Regions from separate parts of the Streptomyces sp. NPDC048718 genome, predicted to be linked through region 2. Evidence: riboswitches for the same ligand, from Rfam matches in the RefSeq annotation. Region 2 holds a riboswitch; each other region holds the start of a gene.

Region 1 (7,455 bases), on a different contig from region 2:
CGTGGACGCCGTCCGGTCCGGAACACGGATCGCGCACAACCGGAATCTTCCGAACCCGGTTCGGGACACCACCGCGCCCGGCCCAGTTCACCTTCCGTTCACTCAGGTTGCCTAGGTTCGACGCGCCACTGACGTCAAACGATTGCCTGGGTAAATGGAACACATCACGCTGCTGCTCGCCATTGTGGTCGTGACAGCTCTCGTGTTCGATTTCACGAACGGTTTCCACGACACCGCCAACGCGATGGCGACGACCATCTCGACCGGTGCTCTCAAGCCCAAGACGGCGGTGGCCATGTCCGCCGTGCTGAACCTCGTCGGCGCCTTCCTCTCCGTGGAGGTCGCCAAGACGATCTCCGGCGGCATCATCAACGAAGAGGGCATCCGCACCGAAGTGATCTTCGCGGCGCTCGTCGGCGCCATCCTGTGGAATCTGCTGACCTGGCTGCTCGGCCTTCCGTCGAGCTCCTCGCACGCGCTGTTCGGCGGCCTCATCGGCGCCGCGGTGATGTCCGCCGGCTGGTCCGCGGTCAACGGCTCGACCATCGTCACCAAGGTCCTGCTCCCCGCGGTCGCCGCCCCGATCGTCGCCGGCCTCGCCGCGATGGTGGCCACCAAGCTGACGTACCGCATCAACGCCGCCCCCGAGGCCAAGGCCACGGCCAAGGGCTTCCGGGCCGGCCAGATCGCCTCCGCCGGTCTCGTCTCGCTCGCCCACGGCACCAACGACGCCCAGAAGACGATGGGCATCATCACCCTCGCCCTGGTCGCCAACGGCGTCCTCGTCCCCGGCTCCAACCCGCCGGTCTGGGTCATCGCCTCCGCCGGTGTCGCGATCGCGCTCGGCACCTACCTCGGCGGCTGGCGCATCATCCGCACCATGGGCAAGGGCCTCACCGACCTCCAGCCGCAGCAGGGCTTCGCCGCCCAGACCAGCGCCGCGACGGTCATCCTGGCCTCCTCGCACCTCGGCTTCTCCCTCTCCACCACCCAGTCCTGCTCGGGTGCCGTGATGGGCGCGGGCCTCGGCCGCAAGGGCGGTGTCGTCCGCTGGTCGACCGCCACCCGGATGTTCGCCGCCTGGGGTCTGACCCTGCCCGCCGCGGGCCTGGTCGGCGCCGGCGCCGAGTTCCTCACCAAGCAGGGCGACTGGGGCATCGTCACCGTCGCCGTCCTGCTGATCGCGGGCTCCGGAGTGATCTGGTCGCTGTCCCGCCGCAAGCCGGTCGACCAGCACAACGTGACCGCCGACGACCTCGACGCCCCGGCCGCTGCCGACGTCGAGCCGGCGGGTGTCGTCACCACCGCCATCGCGGCCGTCACCCCGCCCCCGCCGGCCGGCTCCGTCGCCGCCGTCAAGGACGAGGCCCTGAAGACCACCATCCCCTCCCCCGGCCCGACGGACCCGGCCGCCCCGCCGGCCGCTCCCGCCGCCGCGGTCTAAGGAACTGGAAGCACGCACATGAAGATCGACTGGGCAGCTCTCGGCTCCGTCTTCGGAGTCAGCCTCGTGACCACCGTCGCCCTCGTGGGCCTGTTCACCCTCGGTGTCGCCGCGCTCGCCAAGCAGGAGCGGGCCACCGCCGCGGGCGGCTCGGCCACTCTGGCCCGTACCGGCGCGTACGCCTGCTTCGCGCTCTGCGCGGCCGCCGTGGCCTACGGCATCTACCTGATCGTCGCCTGACCGGACACCGACGAGCACCACGAACACGCGCGCACACCACGCCGTCTGGGCGGCCCCACCTCCGGGTGGGGCCGCCCAGACGGCGTATGCGGGTTCGTGGCACTGCGCACAGTGACCAGGCGCAGGTCAAGCGCGGGTTGACGGGCCTTCCGGCCGCGTGGTGGACTGCCGGGGCCATTACGGCGGCATGGGGAGGAAGTCCGGTGTGATTCCGGCACGGTCCCGCCACTGTGACCGGTCCTCGCGGCCGGGAGTCAGGAACTCTCGCCGCCGATCACGTCGATCCAGGGCGCGGACCCTGAGTGAGGACACTGTGCCATGCCCGGCAACGGCTCCAGGACACCCCGAACCCGCCGCTTCTCCTCTCCCGCGGCCTCCCGCACCCGCTCTCCCCGTCTCTTCGCGTACGGAGCGGCCGCCGGCCTCGCCGCCGATCTGCTCGTGGGCGATCCCCGGCGCGGTCATCCGGTCGCCGCGTTCGGCCGGGCGGCGGGCGCCGTCGAGCACCGGATGCACCGGGACCACCGCGGCCGGGGCGCCCTCTACACCGCGCTGTGCGCCGGCTCCGCCGTGGCGCTCGGCGCCGTCGCGACCCGCGCGGTACGGGGCAGCGCCACCGCCACCGCCGCGCTGACCGCCGCCTCCGTGTGGGCCGTCGTCGGCGGGACGACGCTGGGCCGCGAGGCGCGCGCCATCGGCGGGGCGCTCGAAGCCGGGGATCTGGGGGTCGCCCGGGAGCGCATGCCGCATCTGGTCGGGCGCGACCCACAGGCGCTGGACGGGCCCGCGATGGCCCGCGCGGTCGTCGAGTCGGTCGCCGAGAACACCTCGGACGCCGTCGTCGGCGCCCTCTTCTGGGGCGCGGTCGCCGGTGTGCCGGGGCTGCTCGGGTTCCGGGCGGTCAACACGCTGGACGCGATGGTGGGCCACAAGTCCCCGCGCCACCGCCGGTTCGGCTGGGCCTCGGCCCGGCTCGACGATGTGGCGGGCTGGCCGGGTGCCCGGCTGACGGCCGTCCTCGCCACCGTCGCGGGCGACGATCCGCGCGGGGCGCTGCGGGCCTGGCGGGCGGACGCCGCCCGGCATCCGAGCCCCAACGCCGGCCCGGTGGAGGCCGCGTTCGCGGGGGCGCTCGGCGTCCGGCTCGGCGGCACCCTGTCGTACGGCGGGCGGGTCGAGCACCGGCCGGTGCTGAACGCGGCGGGACGGCCCGTCGAGGTCGCGGACATCGACCGGGCGGTACGGCTGTCGCGCCGGGTGACCTGGCTGACCCTGGCCGGCTGTGCCGGCGGCCGGCTCCTCGCGGGCGCGCTGCGCCGGCGCGGGGGTGCGGCGTGAGGGGCGGCGGTACGACGAAGGGCACGGCGGGCCGGAGCGGAGCGCGGGGCGGCGGGCTGCTCGTCGCGGGCACCACGTCCGACGCGGGCAAGAGCGTCGTCACGGCGGGGATCTGCCGGTGGCTGGTCCGCCAGGGCCTGAAGGTCGCGCCGTTCAAGGGCCAGAACATGTCCCTGAACTCCTTCGTGACCCGGGACGGCGCCGAGATCGGCCGCGCCCAGGCGATGCAGGCGCGGGCCGCGCGGGTCGAGCCGACCGCGCTGATGAACCCGGTGCTGCTCAAGCCCGGCAGCGACCGGTCCAGCCAGGTCGTCCTGATGGGCAAGCCGGTCGGCGAGATGAGCGCCCGCGGGTTCTTCGGGCGGGCCGGGCGGGCCGGGCAGACCAGTGGGTCCGAAGTGTCCGAGGGGCACCGGCGGGAGCTGTTCGAGCCGGTGTTCGCCGCGTTGGAGGAGCTGCGGCGGACCCACGACGCGGTGATCTGCGAGGGCGCGGGCAGTCCGGCGGAGATCAATCTGCGCCGCAGCGACATCGTCAACATGGGGATCGCGCGGGCCGCGCGGCTGCCCGTGGTGGTGGTCGGCGACATCGACCGGGGCGGGGTGTTCGCCCAGTTCTTCGGGACGACGGCGCTGCTCGCGCCAGAGGACCAGCGGCTGGTCGCCGGATATCTGGTGAACAAGTTCCGCGGCGACGTGTCGCTGCTCGAACCGGGCCTCGCCATGCTGGACGGGCTGACCGGGCGCCCCACGCTCGGCGTGCTGCCGTACGCCCACGGCCTCGGCATCGACGAGGAGGACGGGCTGCGGATCTCGCTGCGCGGCGCGGTCCGCGAGTCGGTCGTGGCGCCGCCGGTCGGCGAGGACGTGCTGCGGGTCGCGGTCTGTGCCGTTCCGCTGATGTCGAACTTCACGGACGTCGACGCGCTCGCCGCGGAGCCGGGCGTGGTGGTGCGGTTCGTGGACCGGGCGGAGGAGCTGGCCGACGCGGACCTGGTGGTGGTGCCGGGCACTCGCGGCACGGTGAAGGCGCTGGCCTGGCTGCGGGAGCGCGGCCTCGCGGCGGGGCTCGCGCGGCGGGCCGCCGAGGGACGGCCGGTGCTCGGGATCTGCGGCGGTTTCCAGCTGCTCGGGGAGCGCGTCGAGGACGAGGTGGAGTCGCGGGCCGGGGTCGTGGACGGGCTCGGTCTGCTGCCCGTACGCGTCCGGTTCGCGCGCGAGAAGACGCTGGCGCGGCCGGTCGGCGAGGCGCTCGGCGAGCGGGTGGAGGGGTACGAGATCCATCACGGCGTGGCGGACGTACGGGGCGGCGAGCCGTTCCTGGACGGCTGCCGGGTGGGCGCGGTGTGGGGGACGCACTGGCACGGTTCGCTGGAGAGCGATGGCTTTCGCCGGGCGTTCCTGCGCGAGGTCGCGGCGAGTGCCGGGCGGCGTTTCGTCCCGGCGCCGGACACCTCGTTCGACACGCTGCGCGAGGAACAGCTGGACCGGCTCGGCGATCTGATCGAGGAGCACGCCGACACGGACGCGCTGCTCCGGCTGATCGAGAAGGGCGTACCGGAGGGGCTGCCGTTCGTGCCGCCGGGTGCGCCGTGAGCGCCCCGTACGCCGCACGCGCCCTGCGCGCCTCGCACGCCCCGCGCGTCGCGAGCGCTTCTCGCGCCGTGCGCGCCGTGTCCGCCCCGCGCGCCGCCGTCCTTGCCTCCGTACGACTCGAAGGAGCGACCGTCCGATGAGTACCCGTTACCCGTTCACCGCCGTCGTCGGCATGGACGATCTGCGCCTCGCGCTGCTCCTGAACGCCGTCAGCCCCGCGGTGGGCGGGGTCCTCGTCCGCGGCGAGAAGGGGACGGCGAAGTCCACCGTCGTCCGCGGTCTCGCGGCGCTGCTGCCGCCCATGGACGTCGTCGCGGGCTGCCGGTTCAGCTGCGACCCGGCCGCCCCCGACCCGGGCTGCCCGGATGGGCCGCACGAGCCCGGGTCGACGGCCGCCGACGAGCGGCCGGCCCGGATGGTGGAGCTGCCGGTCGGCGCCTCCGAGGACCGGCTGGTCGGCGCGCTCGACATGGAGAAGGCCCTCGCCGAGGGCGTGCGGGCCTTCGAGCCGGGGCTGCTCGCCGACGCGCACCGGGGCATCCTCTACGTCGACGAGGTCAATCTGCTCCACGACCATCTGATCGACCTGCTGCTCGACGCCGCCGCCATGGGGGCGTCGCATGTCGAGCGCGAGGGGATCTCCGTACGGCACGCGGCCCGGTTCCTGCTCGTCGGCACGATGAACCCCGAGGAGGGCGAGCTGCGGCCGCAGCTCCTCGACCGGTTCGGGCTGACCGTGGAGGTGGCCGCGTCCCGGGACCCCGGGCAGCGGGTGGAGGTGGTGCGCCGGCGGCTCGCGTTCGACGACGATCCGGCCGCGTTCGCCGCGCGCTGGGCGGATGAGGAGACGGCGCTGCGCGGGCGGATCACGGCCGCGCGGGCGCTGCTGCCGAAGGTGGTGCTCGGGGACGCGGTACTGCTCCAGATCGCCGCGACCTGCGCCGCGTTCGAGGTGGACGGCATGCGCGCCGACATCGTGATGGCCCGGACGGCGACCGCGCTCGCCGCGTGGGACGGGCGGCGGGAGGTCACCTCCGACGACGTACGGCAGGCGGCGCTGCTCGCGCTGCCGCACCGGCGGCGGCGCAACCCGTTCGACGCGCCGGGGCTCGATGAGGCCAAGCTGGACGAGACGCTGGAGCGGTTCAAGGGCGAGGAGCCGGAGCGGGAGCCAAAGCAGCCGGACGACGATCCGGAGCCGGACGGTCCGGGCGACGGCGGCCCCGGTGGAGACGGCGGCCCCGACGGCGGTGGGGGCGGGAACGGCGGCGGGATTCCGCCCCAGGGCGACGCGCCCGCGCGGGAGTCGGCCCAGGACCCCGGGGCGGCCGAAGCCCCGCAGACGCAGGAGACCGGGGAACCCGGCTCCGCCGAGCAGCCCGGCACCGCGCCCGCGCCCCGGGGCGCGGGTTCCGGTGAGCGGGCCGTCGTCGGCGCCGGCGAGCCGTTCCGTACGAGGATGCTCAGCGTGCCCGGACTCGGCCAGGGCGCGACGGGCCGCCGTTCCCGGGCCCGTACCGCGCACGGCCGCACCACCGGCGCGACCCGCCCCCGGGGCGCGCTGACCTCCCTGCATCTGACCGCGACGGTACGGGCCGCCGCCCCGCACCAGAAGGCGCGCGGCCGTACCGGCCGGGGTCTGGTGGTGCGCCGGGACGATCTGCGGCAGGCGGTCCGCGAGGGCCGCGAGGGCAATCTGGTCCTGTTCGTCGTGGACGCGTCCGGTTCGATGGCGGCCCGGCAGCGGATGGGCGCCGTGAAGGGCGCCGTCCTGTCGCTGCTGCTCGACGCCTATCAGCGGCGCGACAAGGTCGGTCTGGTGACCTTCCGGGGCCGGGGCGCCGAGGTCGCGCTGCCGCCGACCTCGTCGGTGGAGGCCGCCGCCGCCCGGCTCGACCGGCTCCCCACGGGGGGCCGTACCCCGCTGGCGGCGGGCCTGCTGACGGCCCGTGAGGTGCTGCGGGTGGAGCGGCTGCGCGACCCCTCGCGCCGGCCGCTGCTCGTGGTGGTGACCGACGGCCGGGCGACCGGTGGCCGGGAGCCGCTGGCGCTCGCCGCCCGCGCCGCGCGGCTGCACGCCTCGGACGGCACCGCCGCCGTGGTCGTCGACTGCGAGACGGGCCCGGTGCGGCTCGGGCTGGCCGGGGAACTCGCCCTCGGCCTGGGCGGCGGGGCCGTCACCCTGGACGAGCTGCGCGCCGACGCGATCGCCGGGCTCGTCCGCGATGTACAGGAACAGCACACCGCAGTCAGGAGGGCCGCGTAATGCCTCAAGGACAGCCGTCCGTCGTCCCCGACGACGGGCTGACCACCCGCCAGCGCCGCAACCGCGCGCTGGTGATGGTGCACACGGGCGTCGGCAAGGGGAAGTCGACCGCCGCCTTCGGGATGGCGCTGCGCGCCTGGAACCAGGGGTGGCCGATCGGGGTGTTCCAGTTCGTCAAGTCCGCCAAGTGGCGGGTCGGCGAGGAGAACGCGCTGCGGACGCTCGGCGAGAGCGGCAAGGGCGGCACGGTCGTCTGGAACAAGATGGGCGAGGGCTGGTCCTGGATCCAGCGCGCCCCGGCCGACGGCGAGCCGTCGCACGAGGAGAAGGCGCGCGAGGGCTGGGAGCAGGTCAAGCGGGATCTCGCCGAGGAGCGCTACCGGTTCTACGTCCTCGACGAGTTCGCGTATCCGCTCCACTGGGGCTGGATCGACACGGCCGAGGTGATCGAGGTGCTGCGCGAGCGTCCCGGGCAGCAGCATGTCGTCATCACGGGCCGGAACGCACCGGCGGAACTGATGGACTTCGCGGACCTGGTGACCGACATGTCGAAGGTGAAGCACCCGATGGAC
Region 2 (7,455 bases):
CAGCTCCTCGACATCGGGTACGTGACGGCCGACGACACCCTCGCCGGGCTGCTCGACATCTCCCCCGGCGGCCGGGTGCTGCGCATCGAGCGGCTGCGGCTCGCGAGCGGCGAGCCGATGGCGATCGAGACGACGCACCTCTCGGCCAAGCGCTTCCCCGCGCTGCGCCGCTCCCTCGTCAAGTACACCTCGCTCTACACGGCCCTGGCCGAGGTGTACGACGTGCACCTGGCCGAGGCGGAGGAGACCATCGAGACCTCGCTGGCCACCCCGCGCGAGGCCGGGCTGCTCGGCACCGATGTCGGTCTGCCGATGCTGATGCTCTCCCGCCACTCCGTGGACCGGCGGGGCGAGCCGGTCGAGTGGGTGCGCTCGGTCTACCGGGGCGACCGGTACAAGTTCGTCGCCCGCCTCCAGCGCCCGCTGGACTGACCCGCGACCCCTCCCGTTTTCTCCCGCTTTCCCCCTGCCGCGGCGAACGGCCGCGCTCCCCCTTGCGGAGCGTGGCCGTTCGCCGTTTTCACGCCACGCACCGGAAGCGCTCTCGCCACATCCGGTCCACATATTGAGATTTGGCGACACTAATTGGTCTACTCCAGGCCAATCATGACCAGATATGGCCGGATTCAATCGAAAACGAGTCCCTGGCGAGTCGCATCCGTTATGCGGGAAAGGGTTACGCGGAGGTGAGCCCGTCCCCTAGATTTCCCACCCATTACGCGGTGATCACCAAGGGGACGGACGGCCATGTCACAAGCCACGCAACAAGGAAAACCACCAGTCGTCACACCCCTGAGGGTGGTGATCGGGCTCCTCCTCGTCGCACCCTTCGTGGCGATGCTGTGGGTGGGCTCCTACGCGAAGGTGGACCCCACCTTCATCGGCATCCCGTTCTTCTACTGGTACCAGATGCTGTGGGTGCTCATCTCCACGGCTCTCACCGTGATCGCCTACCTGCTGTGGCAGTCCGACCAGCGTGCGCGCAAGGGGGGTGACGCGAAGTGAAGGACGGCGTGAACGGCGTCGCGCTCGGCGTCTTCATCTTCTTCTTCCTGGCCGTCACGGTCATGGGCTTCCTGGCGGCCAAGTGGCGCCGCCCCACCAACGAGAACAGCCTCGACGAATGGGGTCTGGGCGGTCGCTCGTTCGGCACCTGGATCACCTGGTTCCTGCTCGGCGGCGACCTCTACACCGCGTACACCTTCGTCGCCGTCCCGGCGGCCATCTACGCGGCGGGCGCGGCCGGCTTCTTCGCCGTGCCGTACACCATCCTGGTCTACCCGCTGATCTTCACCTTCCTGCCCCGCCTGTGGTCGGTCTCCCACAAGCACGGCTACGTCACCACCTCGGACTTCGTGCGCGGACGGTTCGGTTCCCGGGGTCTGTCGCTGGCGGTCGCCGTCACCGGCATCCTCGCGACCATGCCGTACATCGCGCTCCAGCTGGTCGGCATCCAGGCCGTCCTGGACGTGATGGGCGTCGGCGGCGGCGAGAACACCAACTGGTTCGTCAAGGACCTGCCGCTGCTCATCGCCTTCGGCGTGCTGGCCGCGTACACCTACTCGTCCGGTCTGCGGGCGCCCGCGCTGATCGCGTTCGTCAAGGACACCCTGATCTACATCGTCATCGCGGTGGCGATCATCTACATCCCGATCAAGCTGGGCGGCTTCGACGAGATCTTCGCCAAGTCGAGCGAGGCGTTCGCCACGACCAACCCCGCCACCGGCAAGCCGCGCGGCACGCTGGCCCCCGGCGAGGCGGGCCAGTGGACGTACGCCACGCTGGCGCTCGGCTCGGCGCTCGCGCTGTTCATGTACCCGCACTCGATCACCGCGACGCTCTCCTCCAAGAGCCGCAACGTGATCCGCCGCAACACCACCATCCTGCCGCTGTACTCGCTGATGCTGGGCCTGCTCGCGCTGCTCGGCTTCATGGCGATCGCGGCCGGGGTGAAGGTGAGCAACGGTCAGCTCGCCATCCCGCAGCTCTTCGAGGACATGTTCCCGGACTGGTTCGCGGGCGTGGCCTTCGCCGCGATCGGCATCGGCGCGCTCGTGCCGGCCGCGATCATGTCGATCGCCGCGGCCAACCTCTTCACCCGCAACATCTACAAGGACTTCATCAAGCCGAACGCGACCGCCGAGCAGGAGACCAAGGTCTCCAAGCTGGTCTCGCTCCTGGTGAAGGTCGGCGCCCTGATCTTCGTCCTCACCATGGACAAGACCGTCGCCATCAACTTCCAGCTGCTGGGCGGCATCTGGATCCTGCAGACCTTCCCGGCCCTGGTCGGCGGCCTGTTCACCCGCTGGTTCCACCGCTGGGCGCTGCTCGTCGGCTGGGGCGTCGGCATGATCTACGGCACAGCCGCCGCATACGGGGTGGCGAGCCCCACGCAGAAGCACTTCGGCGGCTCGTCGGCGGAGATCCCGGGCATCGGCGAGATCGGCTACATCGGCCTCACCGCCTTCACCCTGAACGTGATCGTCACCGTCGTCCTCACCCTGGTGCTGCGCGCCGTCGGGACGCCGGACGGGGTCGACGAGACCTCGCCGGAGGACTACACGGCGGACGCCGGCGACAAGGGTGTCGTCACCGAGCTGCCGAAGGTCGGCGCCGGGCACTGACGCCTCGGCCGACCGCGACAGCGACACGGAGCAGTTCCGGGGCCGCCGGGCCTTCCCGAGGGAAAGCCCGGCGGCCCCGCCCGTTCTCCCGCGAGTATGAACGGATGAACTCTCGTACGTTTTTGACCAGCCGCCCGCTGCTTCTGCCCTTGGCCCTGCCCCTGGCGCTGGCCCTCACCGGCTGCGGCAGCGTGATCGCCGGCGCCCCCTCCCAGGCCGAGCTGGAGGAGCGCGCCGGGTACGCGCAGCTCTCCCTGGACCATGTGTACGTCACGGAGATCGAGGGCTTCACCCTCGCCCGCCAGTCGGTCGGCGTCATGGGCGACGACGGCTTCCAGGCCACGTACGTCGCCAAGGACGGCACCCAGGTCACCCTCGGCGCCGATCGCGGCACCTTCACCGACCAGGACTGCGCCGCCTCCCCGAAGTCCGCCCCCTGCGCGCCGGAGAAGCCCGGCTGGTACCGCACGTCCGACGGACAGCACACGTACATCCGCGTCGAGGACGGCGTACGGATCACCCTCGGCGCCCCGCTCACCGTCGGCAAGGACCGGCTGCGTGCCGCCGCCGAGCGGGCGCACCGGGCCGACGCCCGCGAACTCGACGACGTGCTGCCCGAGAAGCCGGCGGGCGGCGGGGCACCCGTACAGCGCGGCGATCTGCCCGCGGAGGGCGACGGCGCGCCCGACAACAGCGTGGGGGTCGGTGGCTGAAATTCTCCCGCGCCGGCCCTCTGCCCCCGACAGACTGGCCTCCATGGACTTCACGATCAGAGCAGCGCGCCCCGAGGACTACGAGCGCCTCGGCGAGATCACCGTACGGGCCTACCGCGACGACGGCTTCCTGGCGTTCGGCGAGGCCGACGGCTATACGGACCTGCTGCGCGACGTGGCCGGGCGCGCCGCCGAGGCGGAGGTGCTCGTCGCGGTCGACGCGGCGGAGACGGTCCTCGGAGGGGTGACCTTCACCACCGGGGGCGAGAAGTGGGCGGACACCGCCCGCGCGGACGAGGCCGAATTCCGGATGCTGGCCGTCGACCACGCGGCCCGCGGCCGGGGCGTCGGCGAGGCGCTGGTGCGGGCGTGCGTGGACCGCGCGCGGGCCGTCCCCCGCTGCGCGCGGATCGTCCTGTCCACTCAGCGGACCATGACCAAAGCGCACCGGGTCTACGCCCGGCTCGGCTTCGTCCGGGCCCCCGAGCGGGACTGGCAGCCCGTTCCCGGGGTGGACTTCACCCTGCTCTCCTACGGTCTGGAGCTGCGGGACACGGTCTGAGGCCTGACGCCGGGACACAACATGTGGGGGGTGCCGCAAGCGGCGCCCCCCACATGTATGCTCGTCCTCGCTGTCGTCGCAGGGGAATCCGGTGGAAATCCGGAACTGTCCCGCAACGGTATGGTTCGTGCTCTTTCGCGCGGCCGGAGTCCGAAGACCTGTGGACAGCGCACCCGGTCCGTCCGTTCCGGGTGCCACAGACGTCCGGGCCTCGCGGAGTGGGCCGGTGGACGCGGCGCGCCGCGCGTATCCCGGCCCCCGCTCGTCCCCGTATCCCCCGTGCAGGCCACGAGCCGAGCGAGGGAGAGCCCCCAGTGACCATCGCGCCCGCCGATCCGGCTTCGGCTGTATCTTCCGAGGAGATCGCGGCCCAGAGCGACGGCCCCGGAACCGCGCTGCTGCGGATCCTGACCGACCTCACCGCCGACCTCACCGACACCGACCCCGGCCGGGTCGCCGCCGCCGCGCTGCGCGGCCGGCACCCCGGCTCGGACACGGCGGAGCTGCGCGAACTCGCCACCGAGGCGGCGGCCGGCCTGATCGCCGAGGACCCCGCGTACTCGCGGCTCGCCGCCCGGCTGCTCACGCTCACCATCGCCGAGGAGGCGGCCGGACAGGGCGCGGTCTCCTTCTCCGAGTCCGTCGCCACCGGTCACCGCGAGGGTCTGATCGCCGACCGGACCGCGGAATTCGTGGCCCTGCACGCCGACCGGCTCGACGCCGCGATCGACCCGGCCGGCGACGACCGCTTCGGGTACTTCGGTCTGCGCACCCTGTACTCCCGCTACCTGCTGCGCCACCCGATCACCCGCAAGGTGATCGAGACGCCGCAGCACTTCATGCTGCGGGTCGCCGCCGGTCTCGCCGAGGACGACAGCGTGCGCGCGCTGGAGGAGGTCGCGGCGCTGTACGGGCTGATGAGCCGGCTCGACTACCTGCCGTCCTCCCCCACGCTGTTCAACTCCGGCACCCGCCACCCGCAGATGTCGTCCTGCTACCTCCTCGACTCCCCGAAGGACGAGCTGGACTCCATCTACGACCGCTACCACCAGGTCGCGCGCCTGTCGAAGCACGCGGGCGGCATCGGTCTCGCGTACTCCCGCATCCGCGCCCGCGGCTCGCTGATCCGCGGCACCAACGGCCACTCCAACGGCATCGTCCCGTTCCTGAAGACGCTGGACGCCTCCGTCGCCGCGGTGAACCAGGGCGGCCGGCGCAAGGGCGCCGCCGCGGTCTACCTGGAGACCTGGCACGCGGACATCGAGGAGTTCCTGGAGCTGCGCGACAACACGGGCGAGGACGCCCGGCGCACCCACAACCTCAACCTGGCGCACTGGATCCCCGACGAGTTCATGCGCCGGGTGAACGCGGACGCCGACTGGTCACTGTTCTCCCCGGCCGACGTGCCCGAGCTGGTCGACCTGTACGGCGCGGAGTTCGACGCCGCGTACGTCGCGGCCGAGGCGAAGGGCCTGGCCCGCAAGACGCTGCCGGCCCGCGAGCTGTACGGCCGGATGATGCGTACCCTCGCGCAGACCGGCAACGGCTGGATGACCTTCAAGGACGCCGCCAACCGGACCGCGAACCAGACCGCCGAGCCCGGCTCGGTCGTCCACTCCTCGAACCTCTGCACCGAGATCATCGAGGTCACGGACGACGGCGAGACCGCCGTGTGCAACCTCGGCTCGGTCAACCTGGGCGCCTTCGTCGACACGGCCACCGGCGAACTGGACTGGGAGCGTCTCGACGCGACCGTCCGCACCGCCGTCACCTTCCTCGACCGGGTCGTCGACATCAACTTCTACCCGACCGAGCAGGCCGGGCGCTCCAACTCCCGGTGGCGTCCGGTGGGCCTGGGCGCCATGGGTCTCCAGGACGTCTTCTTCCAGCTGAAGCTGCCGTTCGACTCGGCGGAGGCGCGGGCGCTGTCCACCCGGATCTCCGAGCGGATCATGCTCGCCGCGTACGAGGCGTCCGCCGACCTCGCCGAGCGCAACGGTCCGCTGCCCGCCTGGGACAAGACCCGCACCGCGCGAGGTGTGCTGCACCCCGACCACTACGACGTGGAGCTGACCTGGCCGGAGCGCTGGGCCGCGCTGCGGGCCCGGATCGCCGAGGTCGGCATGCGCAACAGCCTGCTGCTCGCGATCGCGCCGACGGCGACGATCGCCTCGATCGCCGGTGTCTACGAGTGCATCGAGCCGCAGGTCTCCAACCTCTTCAAGCGCGAGACGCTGTCGGGTGAGTTCCTCCAGGTCAACGCGTACCTGGTGGACGAGCTGAAGCGGCTGGGCGTCTGGGACGCCGAGACCCGCGAGGCGCTGCGCGAGTCCTCGGGCTCCGTGCAGGACTTCGCCTGGGTGCCGGCCGAGACGCGGGCGCTGTACCGGACGGCCTGGGAGATCCCGCAGCGCGGTCTGATCGACATGGCGGCGGCCCGTACCCCGTTCCTGGACCAGGCGCAGTCGCTGAACCTGTTCATGGAGACGCCGACCATCGGCAAGCTGTCGTCGATGTACGCGTATGCCTGGAAGCAGGGTCTGAAGACCACGTACTACCTGCGCTCGCGCCCGGCCACCCGGATCGCCCGCGCCGCCCGCGCCGCCGCCCCCGTACCGGCGCAGTCCCCGGCGCCCGACGCGGACGCCATCGCCTGCTCCCTTGAGAACCCCGAGTCCTGCGAGGCCTGCCAGTAATGACCGCCGACAAGAACCAGAAGAACCTGCTCGACCCGGGCTTCGAACTGACCCTGCGTCCGATGCGCTACCCGGACTTCTACGAGCGCTACCGCGACGCCATCAAGAACACCTGGACCGTGGAGGAGGTCGACCTCCACTCCGACGTGGCCGACCTCGCCAAGCTGTCCCCGGGCGAGCAGCACATGATCGGACGGCTCGTCGCGTTCTTCGCGACCGGCGACTCGATCGTGGCGAACAACCTGGTGCTGACGCTCTACAAGCACATCAACTCCCCCGAGGCGCGGCTCTACCTCTCGCGCCAGCTCTTCGAGGAGGCCGTGCACGTCCAGTTCTATCTGACGCTGCTCGACACCTACCTCCCCGACCCGGCGGAGCGCGCGGCGGCCTTCGCGGCCGTCGAGAACATCCCGTCGATCCGCGACAAGGCGCAGTTCTGCTTCAAGTGGATGGCCGCCCTGGATGGGGAAAGGGGGGCAGAAAAGATCGACCGGTTGGAGACGCGGGCCGACCGCCGGCGCTTCCTGCTCAACCTGATCTGCTTCGCCGCGTGCATCGAGGGCCTGTTCTTCTACGGCGCGTTCGCGTACGTCTACTGGTTCCGCTCGCGCGGTCTGCTGCACGGTCTGGCCACCGGCACCAACTGGGTGTTCCGGGACGAGACGATGCACATGAACTTCGCCTTCGAGGTCGTGGACACCGTCCGCAAGGAGGAGCCGGAGCTCTTCGACGACGCGCTCCAGGAGCAGGTCACCGCGATGCTGAAGGAGGCCGTCGAGGCGGAGCTCCAGTTCGGCCGCGACCTGTGCGGCGAGGGTCTGCCGGGCATGAACACCGAGTCCATGCGCGAGTACCTCCAG
Region 3 (7,455 bases), on a different contig from region 2:
CGTACCCGCACCCTCGTCGAGGAGACCTCACGGGTCTTCCGCGCCCGAGTCGTCAACCCGCGCTGGATCGCGGCGATGCGGCGGCACGGCTACAAGGGCGCCTTCGAGCTGGCGGCGACCGTCGACTACCTCTTCGGGTACGACGCGACGACGGGCGTGGTCGCCGACTGGATGTACGACAAGCTCACGCAGGAGTACGTGCTCGACCCGGAGAACCAGGCCTTCTTGAAGGAGGCCAACCCCTGGGCGCTGCACGGGATCGCGGAGCGGCTGCTGGAGGCGGAGTCGCGCGGGATGTGGGAGAAGCCGGACCCGGGGACGCTGGCGGCGCTGCGGCAGGTGTTCCTGGAGACGGAGGGCGACCTGGAGGCCGGCCCGGAGGACGGCGAGGACGACTGACGGAAGTGGTTGACGGGCCCGGGGCCGGGCCCGGTACCGCCGGGCGGGTCCGGACACCGGTGGCCGGGCCGGCCCGGCCACCGGGTTACGATCCCCGCCGCACGAACGGCGTGCGGACGACAGGGGTGGGGTGGTGGGCATGCGTGCCCGAAGCGCGGTGACGGCGACGACGGCCATGGTGGTGCTGGGGCTGACGCTGGTCCTGGGGGCCTGTTCGAGTCCGGGCGGCGGCACGGACGGGACGAAGCCGGAGTCGAAGCCGGACTCCTCGTCCTCGGCACCTGCCGCGACCGGCTCCCCGGAACCCTCCTCGGCCGCCTCGGCCGCTCCCTCGGCTTCCGCGTCCGAGGAGCCGGCCCGGGCCGAAGATCCCCAGGCCGCTCGCCCGCACGTGGGCGGGGAGGGGGCGACGGACGAACCCCGGCGCGCGCCGAAGGGCGGGGCGCGGTCCAAGACGTCGTCCAAGCAGTACAAGCCGGTCACGAAGTCGCGGTGAGCGCGGCGGGAGCCGGAGTGAGGCCCAGGCGGCGGCCCCGGAATCCCGCCCGCAGCCGCCGGTCGTGGCTGACCACCACGAGCGTCCCCGGGTAGCCGGCGAACGCCGCGTCCATCTCCTCCACCAGGCCCGGGGCCAGGTGGTTGGTCGGCTCGTCGAGAAGGAGCAGGTCGACGGGCCGGGTCACCAGACGGGCCAGCGCCAGTTTGCGGCGCTGTCCGGCGGACAGCAGGCGGACCGGGACGGTGAGGTCACGGGCGGCGAACAGACCGAGCGCGAGAAGTTCCTCCTCCCGTCCCGCGCCGAAGGCGATCGCCAGCGGGCGCGGGTCGGCGGTCCCGGCCGTGTCCTGACGGAGCAGCCCGACCCGTTCGGGACCTGGGGCGGTCACGGTTCCGGCGTCCGGGAGGAGTTCGCCCGCCAGGAGCGCCAACAAGGTTGATTTCCCTGCCCCATTGGGTCCGGTGACGAGGAGACGCTCAGCGGGTTCGAGGTGAAGCGCGTCGACGCACAGCCGTCCGTCGACCCGAACTCCCTTGACGTCGATGACAGTCGGCGGAGTCGGGGTCGCTCCGGCTCCGCCGACTCCGCCGTCGCCGTCGCCGCCTGCGCCCGGCGTGCCGAAGCGGGCGGTGAAGCGCAGCGGGTCCGGGGGCCGGGGCACCGGGTTCTCGTCGAGTACGCGCAGCCGGGTGCGGGCGGTACGGATCCGGCTCATCGCCCCATGGGTCCGTGACCGGGCCCGGAACGCACCGGCGCCGCTGAAGCCACGCGGTCCCTTGCGGGGGATGGCGGCAAGACGCCCGGTGTCGCGTTCGGCGAGTGCGGCTCCCCGTTCCCGTTCGGCGCGCCACTCCTCGTACTCCCGCTCCCGCCGCGCCCGGTCGGCGGCGCGGCCCGCGAGATAGCCGGGGTAGCCGTTGCCGTAGCGGCGCACCGTGCGGGTCTCGTGGTCGACTTCCAGGATCGCGGTGGTGACCCGGTCGAGGAAGGCGCGGTCGTGGGTGACGGCGACGACCGTGCCGCGGTGTCCGCGCAGCCGCTCCTCCAGCCAGGCCACGGCCTCGTCGTCGAGATCGTTGGTCGGCTCGTCGAGAAGGAGGAGTTCGGGGTCGGCGGCGAGGGTCGCGGCGAGGGCGAGCCGGGAGCGCAGACCGCCGGAGAGGGGGGCGAGCGGGCGGGCGCGGTCGAGGGGTTCGCGCGCGCCGAGCCGGCGCAACACGATATCGACCCGCCGGTCGGCGTCCACGCCGCCGCGCGCTTCGTAGGCGGCGGTCAGGGCGGCGTACGCGTCGAGGGCATCGGCCGTGACGTCGTCTTCGGCTGTGGCGAGAGCGGCCTCCGCCGCCCGGATGCGCGCCTCCAACTCCCGTATCTCACTGAGCGCGTGGTCGATCACGTCGCCGACGGTCGCGGCGCCGGGGTCGGCGGCGGCAGGCAGCTCCAAGGTCTGCGGGAGATAGCCGAGTCCGCCGGGGGACTCGACGGTGACGGTGCCGTGGACGGGTGTCTCGCGGCCCGCGAGCAGGCGCAACAGGGTGGACTTTCCGGCGCCGTTGTCCCCGACGACGCCGACGCGTTCGCCCGCGTGGAGAGAGAGGGAGACCCGGTCGAGGACGATCCGGTCGTGAACGTGCCGGTCGTCGTAGCGCTGGGTGACATCGGCGAGTTGGACGCGGAACAGAGCGACCTCCAGGGCTGGGCGACAGGGGTGTGCGGCGCATGAGACGCATGAGATGCGACGAGACGTCTCGTCTCATCACGCAGGACACCGTACGCCCACCCCCACTCCCCCACAAGGGGGAAACCCACCCGCACAACACCTACTTGTTCTAGTAGAGTGCTAACAACTAGAACCAAGGGAGGGTCTCGTGAACCGTCTCCGCGTGCTCGCCGCCGCGCCGTTCGCGCTCGTGCTCGCCGTCTATCTGTCACTCCTCGCCACCTGGTACGACCGCCTGCCGGACCCGCTGGCCACCCACTTCTCCGGGGCCGGCGATCGCCCCGACGGATTCACCGGACTCGGCGCCTACGCCGTCGGCAGCACGGTCGTGCTGCTCGCGTTCGGCGCCGGCTGGGTGCTGTGGGTGCGGCGCTTCTCGCTCTGGGGCGCCTGGGCCACGGCCGGGTTCACCGGCACGCTGGCCCCCCTGCTCCTCCGGGGCAATCTCGATGTCGCCGACGCGGCCGGGGCCGACTTCCCGTTCACCCTGGTCAGCCTCGGCACCGTCGCCGGCGCTCTCGCCGCGCTCGTGGGCCTCGGCCTGACCCGACTCGTCCCCAAGGACCCGGCCGCCGGGTCCGCCGACGCCCCGGCGGCGGACCGGATCGACCTGGGCACAGGCGAGGTGGCGGGCTGGTCGCGCGGCGTCGCCTCCCCCTTCCTGAGCCTGCTCGCTGTCGCCTTCATCGTCGCCGGGCTCGGCGCCCTCGCCCTTACTCCCTGGCCGTCCGCCCCGCTCGGCCTGCTCGGCCCGGTCATCGGTGTGCCCGGGCTCGCCCTGGCCCGGATCAGGGTGACGGTCGACCGGCGCGGCCTGACGGTCGTCTCCTCCGTGCTCCCCCGGCCCCGGATCCGTGTCCCGCTCTCCGACATCACCGCGGCGATCGCCCGCGACATCAACCCCGTAGCGGATTTCGGGGGTTGGGGCTACCGAGTCCGTCCGCACCGGACGGGCCTCGTGCTGCGCGGCGGCGAGGCGCTGGTCATACGGCGGCCGAGCGGCCGCGAGTTCGCCGTGACGGTGCCGGACGCCGGGACGGCGGCGGCGCTGCTCAACACCCTTCGCGAGCGCGCCGCTTCCGATCACGGGCCGACCGGCGGGCCGATGGGCCCGGCCGCTGACGACGAGAGGATCTGACCGTGCTCTTCAGGGTCGACCCCGCCTCCGCCGTCCCGCTCGGCGACCAGATCGCCGCCTGTGTCCGCGGCGCCCTCGCCGACGGCAGCGCCGAACCCGGTGAACGCCTGCCCGCCGCCCGCGAACTCGCCGATTCGCTGGGCGTCAACGTCCACACCGTGTTGCGCGGCTACCAGCGGCTGCGCGAGGAGGGACTGATCGAGCTGCGCCGAGGTCGTGGCGCCGTGATCATGCAGGGCGCCGAGGCTCCCGACCGCGCCCATCTCGTGGAGCGGCTGCGCGCCTTGGTCGGCGAGGCCCGCCGACTGGGCGTGACGGACGAGGAGTTCCTCGATCTCACGCGTACCAGCTTGAATTGACTGTGCGTCACCTTCGTGCGAAGTCAGGCCACTTGGGTGTCGAGTTGGAGATTCCACCGGCCGGCCCGGCCGGTGAGCGAGACGCGCGAGGCTGGGCGTACGTCCAGCCGCCAGAAGACCTCCTCCGGCGCGCCGAGCGCGTGGGCGATCGCCGCACGGATCACATCCGGCTCGACGACCGCCCACACCCGCGCCCCCGGGTCGTTCGCGGCCAGAGCGTCCATCCACTCGGCGACCCGGGCGCGCACCTGGCGCAGCGACTCGCCGCCGTGCGGCGCTGAGCCCGGGTCGCCGAGCCAGGCGGCCACGGCCTCCGGTTCGGCGGCGGCCACCTCGTCGAGCCGGCGTCCCCGCCAGCGCCCCATCGCGCACCCGGCGAGCGCCGGCACCTCCTCGTACCGCTCCAGACCGAACGCGGCGGCCGTCGCCCGGCACCGCCCGGACGGCGAACAGACCACCCGCGCCCTCGGCCCGACGCACAGCGGCTCCGCCCGCGTCTCCACCGGCCCCGCGTCGTCGAACCGGGCCTCGCGCAGCGCCTCGTTCATACCCGGGGCTATCAGAAAAAGCTGGACGGCCATGGTGATCCATCCCTCAACGTCCGGCTTCCCAGGTGCTCTTGGCGCACGGTGTCCGGCACGGTACGGTCGGTTGACATTTCCATAGAACGACGACGGCGAGACGGAAGTCCGGTGTGAATCCGGCACGGTCGCGCCACTGTGAGCCGCTCCCGGACCACGCGCCCGGTATGCCCCCTCCGGCATCCCGAACCGTGCGCCCGACGGCGGTGAGTCAGACCCGACGACCGTCGTCGCGCACCACCGTATGGGACGCGAGTTCCCGAGGAGGTTCCACCATGGCCGAGGCCATCGCGGCGTCCACCGCCGTTCCGTCCACCCCCGCCGTCACCGTTCCGGTGTCCCTGCCGCTCCGCTCCGTGCTGCCCTGGGCTCTGTTCGGCGGGCTGCTGTTGCTCGTCGCGCTCTACTTCGTCGGCGCCGAGCAGGGCGCGACGTCCGTGTTCGCGGGCAGCGACGTGCACGAGTGGGTGCACGACGGGCGTCATCTGCTCGGATTCCCCTGCCACTGACGGGACTTCACGCACATGTCGTCCTCGTCATCACCTTCGCCCCCCGCCCCTTCGACCTCTTCCGCCCCGTCTTCCGCCGACGGTGCGAAGAGCGGTGCCGGTACCCCGCTGGGCTCCCTCGTCGGGAAGCTACTGGCCCGCGGCATGCTCGCGGGCCTGCTCGCCGGACTGTTCGCCTTCGGTGTCGCCTATGTCGCCGGTGAGCCGTCCGTCGACGCCTCCATCGCCGTCGAGGAAGCGGCCTCCGCGCACGAACACACCGCCGCCCACACCCACGGGGGTGCGGGCCCGGCGGAAGCAGGCACTGAAAAGACGGACGAGGAGGAGATCGTCAGCCGTGACCTCCAGTCCACGGCGGGTCTCGCCACCGGCGTCCTCGTCTACGGTGTCGCCCTCGGCGGCATCACCTCCCTCGCGTTCTGCTTCGTGCTCGGCCGGGCCGGCCGCTTCGGCCCGAAGGCCACCGCCACGCTCGTCGCGGCGACGGCCTTCACGACGGTCACCCTGGTGCCGTTCCTGAAGTACCCGGCCACCCCGCCCGCCGTCGGCAATCCGGACACCATCGGGCAGCGCACCACGCTGTACTTCCTGATGATCCTGCTGAGCGTGCTACTCGGCATCGCCGCCGTCGTCGCGGGCCGCCGGCTCGCCCCGCGCCTCGGCAACTGGAACGCGACGGTCGTGGCGGGCGCGGGCTTCGTCGCCGCGACCGTGCTCGCCTGTGTGTTCCTGCCCGACAACGGGGACGCGGTCCAGCCGGACTTCCCCGCGGCGGTGCTGTGGGAGTTCCGGGTCGCGAGCCTCGGCGTCCAGGCGACGCTGTGGGTGGTGTTCGCGCTCGCGTTCGGCCTGCTCGCCGAACGGCTGCTGGCCTCGGTCGGCACCCGTACTCCGGCCCCGGCACCGGCGGCCTGATGGCTTGACGGCCTGATCGGCATCGGCACGACGGCCCCGGTCCCGTACCCCTTCACGGGTACGGGACCGGGGCCGTCGTGTCATATGCCGGGCCGCGACCGGCTGCGACCAGTCATATGCCGGCCCGACCAGCGCGCGGACGGTCATATGCCGGATCGCGACCGCCCCCCGCAGCCGACATGCGGACGCCATGCCCCGCACCTACGCTGGCCGGGGGTGGGCCGGGCGGTCCACCCCGCTCATCGTCCGTGGTCCCGACGCAGGGAGGACGCCATGTCGACGCGAGGCAACAAGCGCCGTGCGCGCAAGAAGAAGAAGGCCAACCACGGCAAGCGGCCCAATACCTGAGCCACGAGCCGGACACCCGGGCTCCCCTGGACTGGGCCCCCGGTGACCGCCCAGGCCCCGGATGTCAGGGGCCGGCGGCCAGGGGCCCGGTGCCAGGGATCAGGGGCCCGGTGCCAGGGATCAGCAGGTGTGGCGGTCCCGGGCCGGGTCGTACAGATGGCTGTCGCGGAACTCCGACGCGGCCAGCGTGCGCCCCACCAGAATCACGGCGGTCTTGGTGATCCCGGCCGCCTCCACCTGCTGCGCGATATCCGCGAGGGTGCCGCGCAGCACGATCTCGTCCGGCCGGCTGGCCATCGCGACGACGGCGGCGGGACAGTCCGCGCCATAGTGCGGCAGCAGCTCGGAGACGATCCGCTCGGCGTACCGCGCGCCCAGGTGCAGGACGAGCAGCGCACCGCTCCTGCCGAGGGTGGCCAGGTCCTCGCCCTCGGGCATGGGCGTGGCCTGCTGCGCGATCCGGGTGAGGACGACGGTCTGGCCGACGGTCGGCACGGTCAGTTCCCGCTTGAGCGCCGCCGCGGCGGCGGCGAAGGCCGGGACGCCGGGCACGACCTCGTACGGGATGCCCGCCGCGTCCAGGCGGCGCATCTGCTCGGCCATGGCGCTGAAGACGGACGGGTCGCCGGAGTGCAGCCGGGCCACGTCCAGGCCGGCCGCGTGGGCGGTGGCGATCTCGGCGACGATCTGGTCGAGGTCCATGCGCGCGGTGTCGACGAGCCGCGCGTCCGGCGGGCACTCGGCCAGCAGTTCGCGCGGCACGAGCGAGCCCGCGTACAGGCACACCCCGCACGCCGCGAGGGTGCGCGCGCCGCGCACGGTGATGAGGTCGGCGGCGCCGGGGCCCGCGCCGATGAAGTAGACGGTCATGCTGCGGGGGAACCCTTCGTTACGGACCACTGGGTGACGGGCATCGCCTGGCGCCAGCCGGTGAAGCCGCCGACCGGCACGGCCGCGGCGACCGCGAGCCGGACCAGTTCGCCGCCG
Region 4 (7,455 bases), on a different contig from region 2:
CCGTGACCGATGCCCGCCCGTCGCCGGCCGGGCGCACGCCCCCGTACGCCACACGCCCCGCACATCTCACGCTCTGGTACGTCACACGCCCCGGGCGGCCGTCGTACCGAGAAAACGGACATGGGGCCGGCCGCCGGGTCCGGGGCGGGTGACCTCGGCCCGGACCCCGTACACCGAGGCGATGAGCTCCTCGGTGAGCACCTCCGCCGCCGGGCCGGCCGCCACCACCCGCCCCGCCCGCAGCACCACGAGGTGATCGCAGTACATCGCCGCCAGGTTCAGATCGTGCAGCGCGACGACGGTGGTCAGGTCCGGGCCCGGCTCCGAGACCAGTTCCAGCAGGTCCAGTTGGTGGCGTACGTCCAGATGGTTGGTGGGCTCGTCGAGCAGCAGCTCGCGCGGTTCCTGGGCGAGCGCCCGGGCGATCTGGACCCGCTGCCGCTCGCCGCCCGAGAGGGTGCGCCAGGTCCGGTCCGCCCGGTCGGCGAGTCCGGTACGGGCCAGCGCCGAGCGCACCGCCGTCTCGTCGGCCGCCGAAGGCGGCGCCCACGCCCGGCGGTGCGGGATCCGGCCGAGCCGTACCACCTCGGCCACCGTCAGATCGACCTGGGTGTCGGCGTGCTGCTCGACCGTGGCCAGGCGCCTGGCCACGGCGCGCCGGGACAGACCGCCCAGGGGATCGCCGTCGAGCGTGACGACCCCGGTGTCCGGGGCCAGGATCCCGGCGAGCAGCCGCAGCAGGGTGGACTTGCCCGAGCCGTTCGGGCCGAGCAGACCGGTGACCGTGCCCGGACGCGCCACGATGCTCACCCCGTCGACGACGAGGACACCGCCCGCCGAGCGCGCGACCCGGTCGGCCCGCAGCCCGCCCCGCCCGGCCGCCGCCACCCCGCTCACCGCCCGCCTCGCGCGTGCGTACGGGACAGGACGAGAACGAAGACCGGCACCCCGATCAGCGAGGTCACCACGCCGACCGGCACCTCCTGCGGGTCGAGTACGGTACGGGCCACGGTGTCGGCCCAGACCAGAAAGACCGCCCCGGCCACCGCCGTCAGCGGCAGCAGCCGGGCGTGCCCGGGACCGGTCAGCGCCCGGACCGCGTGCGGCAGGACCAGGCCGACGAAGCCGATCGCCCCCGCCGAGGAGACCAGCACGGCGGTGAGCAGCGCGGTCACCGACAGCAGGATCATCCGGGTCCGGGCCACCTGTACCCCGAGCGACGTCGCGGCGTCCTCGCCGAACGCGAGGGCGTCCAGCGTCCGTACGGATCCGCCGCACACCAGCAGGGCCGCCACCAGCGCCGCGCAGCCGGCGCCGGCATCGGTCCAGTCGGCGCCGGCGAGCGAGCCGAGCAGCCAGAACAGCACTCCGCGGGTGGTCTCCGCGTCGGCGGCGGTCATCACCACGAACGAGGTGAGCGCGGAGAACAGCTGCATCACGGCGACCCCGGCGAGCACGACCCGGTCCGTCCCGCCGCCGAGGACCCGGCCGAGCGACACGACCAGCGCGAACGAGCAGACCGCGCCGAGGAACGCGCCCCCGGTGACGGACAGCGCGCCCCCGCCGAGGCCGAGCACCACGACCGCGACCGCCCCGGTCGACGCGCCCGAGGAGACACCCAGGACGAACGGATCGGCGAGCGGATTGCGCAGCAGCGACTGCAGCACCGCGCCGCACACCGCGAGCCCGGCGCCGCACACGGCCGCGAGCAGGGTCCGGGGCAGCCGCAGGTTCCAGACGATGCCGTCCCGGATCGGGGTGAGTCCCGAGGAGCCGCCCGACAGGTGGGCGGTGACCACGGAGCGCACCTCGGCCACCCGGATGTCGGTGGGGCCGATGGTGAGGGCGACGGCGACCGACGCGCACAGCAGCGCGATCCCCGCCGCCCCGGCGACCGGTGACAGCAGCCGGGGCCGGGACCGGAACCACGTCCTGGGCCGGAACCACGTCCTGGGCCGGAACCACGTCCTGGGCCGGGACCGGGTCACTTCGCGAATCCGTACGTCCGCAGTGCGGCGGCCACCTTCTCGATGCTCTCGACGGTGCGCGGGGTGGGGTTCAGCGCCTGGCCGCCGAGGATCACGTACCGCTTCTTCCGTACCGCCGTCATGTTCCTGGTGACGGGGTGGGATTCCAGGAACTCGATCTTCTTTGCGGCGCTCTCGGCGGACTGCGCCTTGCGGGTCAGATCGGCGATCACCAGGACGTCCGGGTCCCGCTCGGCCACCGTCTCCCAGTTGATCTGAGGCCATTCCTCATGGGTGTCGTCGAAGACGTTGCGCACCCCGAGGGTCCGGCTGACGATCCCGGGCGCTCCGCAGCAGCCGGCCATGTACGGCCCCTGTGAGTCGGAGTACCAGTACAGGACGGAGGCGCGCCCGAAGCCCGCGCCCGCCGTCGCCTTCGTGACCCGGTCCCGCAGCTCGCCGACGAGTTCCCCGGCGCGCTCGGGCACCCCGAACACCCGGCCCAGGTCGCGTATCTCGCCGTACACGTCGTCCATCGTCAGCGGCCGGGTACGGACCCCGTCGCCGTCACCGCTGTTGTCCTTGCCGACGCAGTCGGAGGGGGAGAGATACGTGGGCACGCCGAGGGCGCCGAACCGCTCGCGGGGCGCCACGCCGCCCTTGCCCAGGGTGTAGAGGAACGAGGCGCTGACGAAGTCGGGTTCGGTGTCCAGCACCTTCTCGAAGGAGGGATAGCGCTCGGCGAGCCGGGGGACCTTGGCGTTCTCTTTCTCCAGGCCCTTGAGCACCGGGTCCGTCCAGGTGGCCGTGCCCACCATGCGGTCGGCGAGCCCGAGCGCCAGCAGGATCTCGGCCGAGCCCTGGTCGAGGGCGACGGCCCGGCTCGGCGGGCGGTCGATCGTGATCCGCTGTCCGCAGTTGTCGAGCGCCACCGGATAGCCGGAGGCGGCCCCCGCCCCCGCCGCCGAGGACGCGGGAGCCGGAGCGGCGGCCGGCGGCCTGCCGGCGCCGCAGCCGGTGAGGAGTACGGCACCGGCCAGAAGCGGCACGGCGAAACGGGCGGGGTGTGCGAGGGGCACGGGAGAGTCCTCTGTGTCCACGGCTCATGCGCGAAGCCTGTCGTACGGTGCTCCCCGGACCGCCTGTCAGGGCGCCGGGGCCGCCAGCAGGTCTTCGGACTCGGGTTCGTCCGGACGGAACGCCTTCCCAGGTCCGTCGGGACCCAGTGGCCGTGCTCCGCCCGTCACCCTTACCGCTGCGCGTCAGTTCCGGACTCCCACCGGATTCCCTGACCCGTGTACCTACGTTGTTCGTACGTACAAAGGTGCGACTGGCCTGGGCAAATTACCACAGGCTTGACAATCGACAGGGGGCCGCACCGGTGGTCCCCGGCCGTCGCCCGGCGCCGTCACCGGTGCCGATCGCGTATCAAAAGGGGCCCCTCCGTGGGGAACGGACGCGCGGTCAGGCACACTCTGCGGGGACTGGCCCCTTCGACTGAGGATGACCGCGCATGATCACGCTGACCAAGGAAGACGGCCCCGCGGACCTGGACGGGGTGACCCATCTGTCCATCGGTGTCTCCTGGGACCCCACCGCCGGCAGCTCCGGCGGCGTGCTGGGCCGGCTGCGCCGCAAGACCGGCACCGACCTCGACCTGATCGCCATCGCCATGCAGGGCGGCGACCCGGTCCGGCTCGCCGGGCTCGACTCGCTCGACCCGATGGGCAACGGTTCGCTGCTGCACAGCGGCGACAACCAGACCGGCCACGGCGACGGCGACGACGAGACGGTGACCGTCGAGTTCGCCAAGCTCCCGGCGCCCATCACGTCGATCGTGTTCGTCGCCGCCGCGTACAAGAAGGGCAGCTCCTTCCAGAAGGCCCGCAACATCAGCTTCAAGGTCTACGACGCGACCGGCGGCAGCTCCCAGCAGGTCGCCGACATCTGGCCCAGCCTGCTGACCCAGGACAACGCCTGCGCCGTGGCCAAGGCGACCAGGATAGGCGGCGTCTGGAAGCTCGAAGTGATCAACGAGACGGGCAAGATCAAGCAGGGCGACGAGCACGCCCTGATGCGCTTCGCGGTCAGCAAGTAGCCGGTCCCCAAGGCGGTGTACGGGCGAAGGCGAAGCCCCCGTGCACCGCCTCCGTACACCTGGCTCGCCCGGCACCCTGCGCGTCCTTTACGCGGGGCCCTCCGCGCGGCCCCGCTCCCACCGCGTCCGCCGGAGTGGCGAGCGGGCCGCCAAGTGGTCGGAAATCGCCTCCCGATCGAGTGAGCCGGGAGATGCGCCGCCGTCCGCGCCGCCCGGGATGTCCGACGATCGCCAGGGGTGTCCGGCACCCGCCTGCCGTCCGGTGCGGGGCCTTCCCCGACGATCCGGAAGGGCGGCCATGCGCGTTCTGCTCATCGCCAGCGGCTACAACTCCCTCACCCAGCGGGTCAGGGCCGAGCTGGGGGACCGCGGGCACGCCGTCTCCGTCGAGATCACCCCCGACGGGGACGCGGTACGGGCCGCCGTCGGACGGCACACGCCCGACCTGGTCCTCGCCCCCATGCTGAAGACCGTCGTGCCCCGCGACGTGTGGTCCGGCCGCCCCTGTCTGATCGTCCATCCGGGGCCGGTGGGCGACCGCGGACCGTCCTCGCTGGACCGGGCGATCCTCGAGGGCGCCACCGAGTGGGGCGTGACCGTCCTCCAGGCCGCCGAGGAGATGGACGCCGGCGATGTCTGGGCGACGGCCGGCTTTTGCGTCCCGGAGGCGGGCAAGAGCGACCTGTACCGCAACGAGCTGTCCGACGCGGCCATGACCGCCGTCCACCTCGCCGTCGAACGGTTCGCCGCCGGAGCCCGGCCGCGCCCGCAGACCGGGCCGGTGCGCACCCGTCCCTTCCTCCGCCAGGAGCAGCGCCGCATCTCCTGGGAGGAGGACACCGATACGGTCCTGCGCACCCTGCGCGCCGCCGACTCGCAACCCGGTGTGCCGGACGAACTGCTCGGAGCCGAATGGTTCCTGCACGGCGGCCACCCGGAGGACGGCCTGCGTGGCCGGCCCGGTGAACTGCTGGCGGCCCGCGGCGGCGCGGTCTGCCGCGCCACGGCGGACGGCGCCGTGTGGCTCCCCGAACTGCGCGCCCGCACCGGCCCCGGCGCGGCGCGGGCCTGCAAACTGCCCGCCACCTTGGCCCTCGCCCTCGCGGGCCGGCTGCCGGGGCTCCCCGAGCCGCCCCTGTCCCGCCGGGCGCCGACGTCACCGGATACGCCGACACCAGCGCCGGCGCCGGACCGGACCTGGTCCGACATCCGCTACCGCGAACAGGGCGCCGTCGGGGTGCTGTCCTTCTCCTTTCCCGGCGGCGCGATGAGCACCGGCCACTGCCGCCGCCTGCTGCGGGCGTACCGGACCGCCTGCCGCCGCCCCACCTCCGTCCTCGTCCTCGGCGGACAGCGCGACTTCTTCTCCAACGGCATCCACCTCCACGTGATCGAGGCGGCCGCCGACCCGGCCGCCGAGTCCTGGGCGAACATCAACGCCATGAACGACCTGGTCGAGGCCGTTCTCACGACGACCGACCGGCTCGTCGTCAGCGCGATCGGCGGCAACGCCGCGGCCGGCGGCGTGATGCTGGCGCTGGCCGCCGACGAGGTGTGGTGCAGGTCGGGGTCCGTACTCAACCCCCACTACCGGCGCATGGGCCTTTACGGGTCCGAGTACTGGACCCACACCCTGCCCCGCAAGGTGGGTCCGGCCATGGCGGAGCGCCTCACCCGCAGCGCCCGTCCCGTCTCGGCGTCCGCCGCCCGGATCGCGGGACTCGTCGACCGGGTCGTCGACTGCGCGCCGGGGGAGTTCTCCGCCGAGATCACCCGCTTGGCCGCCCGGCTGGCCACGCACCCGAGCGTCGCGCGCCGCGTGGCGGCGAAGAAGGCGGAGCACGAAGCCCGGGAGGCGTCCAACCCCCTGGCGGCCTGCCGGGAGCGGGAGCTCGGCCGTATGCGGGCGATCTTCGACGACCCCGCCGCGCCGTACCACGCGCTGCGCCGCGCGTTCGTCCGCAAGGAGGGTCCGGCCGCCGGATCGCCCGACGCCCGGGATGCGGACCTGGCCGGTGCGGCCGACCGTTGACTCGTACGCGGGGACATGAGGACGGTCCCCGTTCCCCCTCCGCAGGAGGCGACGCATGAGCACAAGCACGAAGACCCCGGCCGGTCACCAGGGCGCCGCCGCCGGCAGCGACGAGAAGCCGATCCACATCCTCTGGATCAACGCCGGGCTGAGCTGTGACGGCGACTCGGTGGCCCTGACCGCCGCCATGCAGCCGAGCATCGAGGAGATCGCCCTCGCCGGGCTGCCCGGACTGCCGAAGATCGCGGTCCACTGGCCGCTGATCGACTTCGAGTGCGGCCCGGTCGGCGGCGCGGATACGTTCATCGACTGGTTCTTCAAGGGGGAGCGGGGCGAGATCGACCCGTTCGTGCTGGTGATCGAGGGCTCGATCCCGAACGAGAAGATCAAACCGGAGGGCTACTGGTGCGGCTTCGGCACCGACCCGGAGACCGGCCAGCCCATCACCACCAGCGAGTGGATCGACCGGCTGGCCCCCAAGGCGCTCGCGGTCGTCGCGATCGGCACCTGTGCCACGTACGGCGGCATCCACGCCATGGCCGGCAACCCGACCGGCGCGATGGGCGTGCCGGACTACCTCGGATGGGACTGGAAGTCGCACGCCGGCATCCCCATCGTGTGCGTGCCCGGCTGCCCCATCCAGCCGGACAACTTCGCGGAGACCCTGACGTATCTGCTCTACCAGGCCGCGGGTTCGGCGCCGATGATCCCGCTGGACGACCGACTCCGCCCGACCTGGCTGTTCGGCGCGACGGTGCACGAGGGGTGCGACCGCGCGGGCTACTACGAGCAGGGCCAGTTCGCCGAAACCTACGACTCGCCCAAGTGCCTGGTCCGGATGGGCTGCTGGGGGCCGGTCGTGAAGTGCAACGTCCCCAAGCGCGGCTGGATGAACGGCATCGGCGGCTGTCCGAACGTCGGCGGCATCTGCATCGCCTGCACGATGCCGGGATTCCCGGACAAGTTCATGCCGTTCATGGACGAACCGCCCGGAGGCAAGGTCTCCAGCACCGCCAGCCGCGTGTACGGCTCCGTGATCCGCAAGCTGCGGGACATCACCGGCGAGACCGTGGACCGCGAGCCGAAGTGGCGGCACCCGGGCGACCGGATCACCACCGGATACCAGCCGCCGTGGTGACCGGGGCCGACCGCCCCGACACCCCAGCACCCCGAACCCCCCCCACACCCCGACCCCCCGCACCCCCTCATCAATCTCACTGTTCGTGAAAGCGCACCACCGACGAAGGGCACCGTACACACCATGGCACCGGCGAAGACGACAGGGGACGGCAGCGGCCTGGTGGAGATGGCCTGGGACCCCATCACCCGGATCGTGGGCAGTCTCGGCATCCACACCA

What was found. A riboswitch is a leader RNA that binds a small molecule or an ion and turns the genes downstream of it on or off. The one in region 2 is predicted to bind cobalamin.
Region 1: linked by a shared signal. The riboswitch ahead of ACGFRB_RS32510 (cobalamin biosynthesis protein) and the one ahead of ACGFRB_RS08295 (ribonucleoside-diphosphate reductase subunit alpha) in region 2 are both predicted to bind cobalamin.
Region 3: linked by a shared signal. The riboswitch ahead of ACGFRB_RS18215 (CbtB-domain containing protein) and the one ahead of ACGFRB_RS08295 (ribonucleoside-diphosphate reductase subunit alpha) in region 2 are both predicted to bind cobalamin.
Region 4: linked by a shared signal. The riboswitch ahead of ACGFRB_RS24870 (ABC transporter substrate-binding protein) and the one ahead of ACGFRB_RS08295 (ribonucleoside-diphosphate reductase subunit alpha) in region 2 are both predicted to bind cobalamin.

What each region holds. Positions count from the first base shown of each region.
Region 1 is NZ_JBICVG010000027.1:39,247-46,701, forward strand. Features, by position in the region: gene ACGFRB_RS32500 (anion permease) at 155-1,444, shown strand; gene ACGFRB_RS32505 (hypothetical protein) at 1,463-1,684, shown strand; cobalamin riboswitch at 1,837-1,971, shown strand; gene ACGFRB_RS32510 (cobalamin biosynthesis protein) at 2,003-3,022, shown strand; gene ACGFRB_RS32515 (cobyric acid synthase) at 3,019-4,617, shown strand; gene ACGFRB_RS32520 (putative cobaltochelatase) at 4,754-6,883, shown strand; gene cobO (cob(I)yrinic acid a,c-diamide adenosyltransferase) at 6,883-7,455, shown strand, end outside.
Region 2 is NZ_JBICVG010000004.1:268-7,722, reverse strand. Features, by position in the region: gene ACGFRB_RS08320 (GntR family transcriptional regulator) at 1-432, shown strand, start outside; gene ACGFRB_RS08315 (DUF3311 domain-containing protein) at 748-1,005, shown strand; gene mctP (monocarboxylate uptake permease MctP) at 1,002-2,624, shown strand; gene ACGFRB_RS08305 (hypothetical protein) at 2,729-3,337, shown strand; gene ACGFRB_RS08300 (GNAT family N-acetyltransferase) at 3,381-3,899, shown strand; cobalamin riboswitch at 3,948-4,080, shown strand; gene ACGFRB_RS08295 (ribonucleoside-diphosphate reductase subunit alpha) at 4,214-6,595, shown strand; gene ACGFRB_RS08290 (ribonucleotide-diphosphate reductase subunit beta) at 6,595-7,455, shown strand, end outside.
Region 3 is NZ_JBICVG010000008.1:340,000-347,454, forward strand. Features, by position in the region: gene cobN (cobaltochelatase subunit CobN) at 1-399, shown strand, start outside; gene ACGFRB_RS18190 (hypothetical protein) at 539-895, shown strand; gene ACGFRB_RS18195 (ATP-binding cassette domain-containing protein) at 879-2,591, opposite strand; gene ACGFRB_RS18200 (hypothetical protein) at 2,767-3,756, shown strand; gene ACGFRB_RS18205 (GntR family transcriptional regulator) at 3,759-4,115, shown strand; gene ACGFRB_RS18210 (histidine phosphatase family protein) at 4,139-4,696, opposite strand; cobalamin riboswitch at 4,754-4,936, shown strand; gene ACGFRB_RS18215 (CbtB-domain containing protein) at 4,972-5,205, shown strand; gene ACGFRB_RS18220 (CbtA family protein) at 5,314-6,120, shown strand; gene ACGFRB_RS18225 (50S ribosomal protein bL37) at 6,394-6,468, shown strand; gene cobM (precorrin-4 C(11)-methyltransferase) at 6,589-7,338, opposite strand; gene cbiE (precorrin-6y C5,15-methyltransferase (decarboxylating) subunit CbiE) at 7,335-7,455, opposite strand, start outside.
Region 4 is NZ_JBICVG010000014.1:29,027-36,481, reverse strand. Features, by position in the region: gene ACGFRB_RS24880 (ABC transporter ATP-binding protein) at 82-897, opposite strand; gene ACGFRB_RS24875 (iron chelate uptake ABC transporter family permease subunit) at 894-1,907, opposite strand; gene ACGFRB_RS24870 (ABC transporter substrate-binding protein) at 1,985-3,046, opposite strand; cobalamin riboswitch at 3,114-3,317, opposite strand; gene ACGFRB_RS24865 (TerD family protein) at 3,481-4,065, shown strand; gene ACGFRB_RS24860 (enoyl-CoA hydratase-related protein) at 4,364-6,097, shown strand; gene ACGFRB_RS24855 (hydrogenase expression protein HypE) at 6,153-7,235, shown strand; gene ACGFRB_RS24850 (nickel-dependent hydrogenase large subunit) at 7,359-7,455, shown strand, end outside.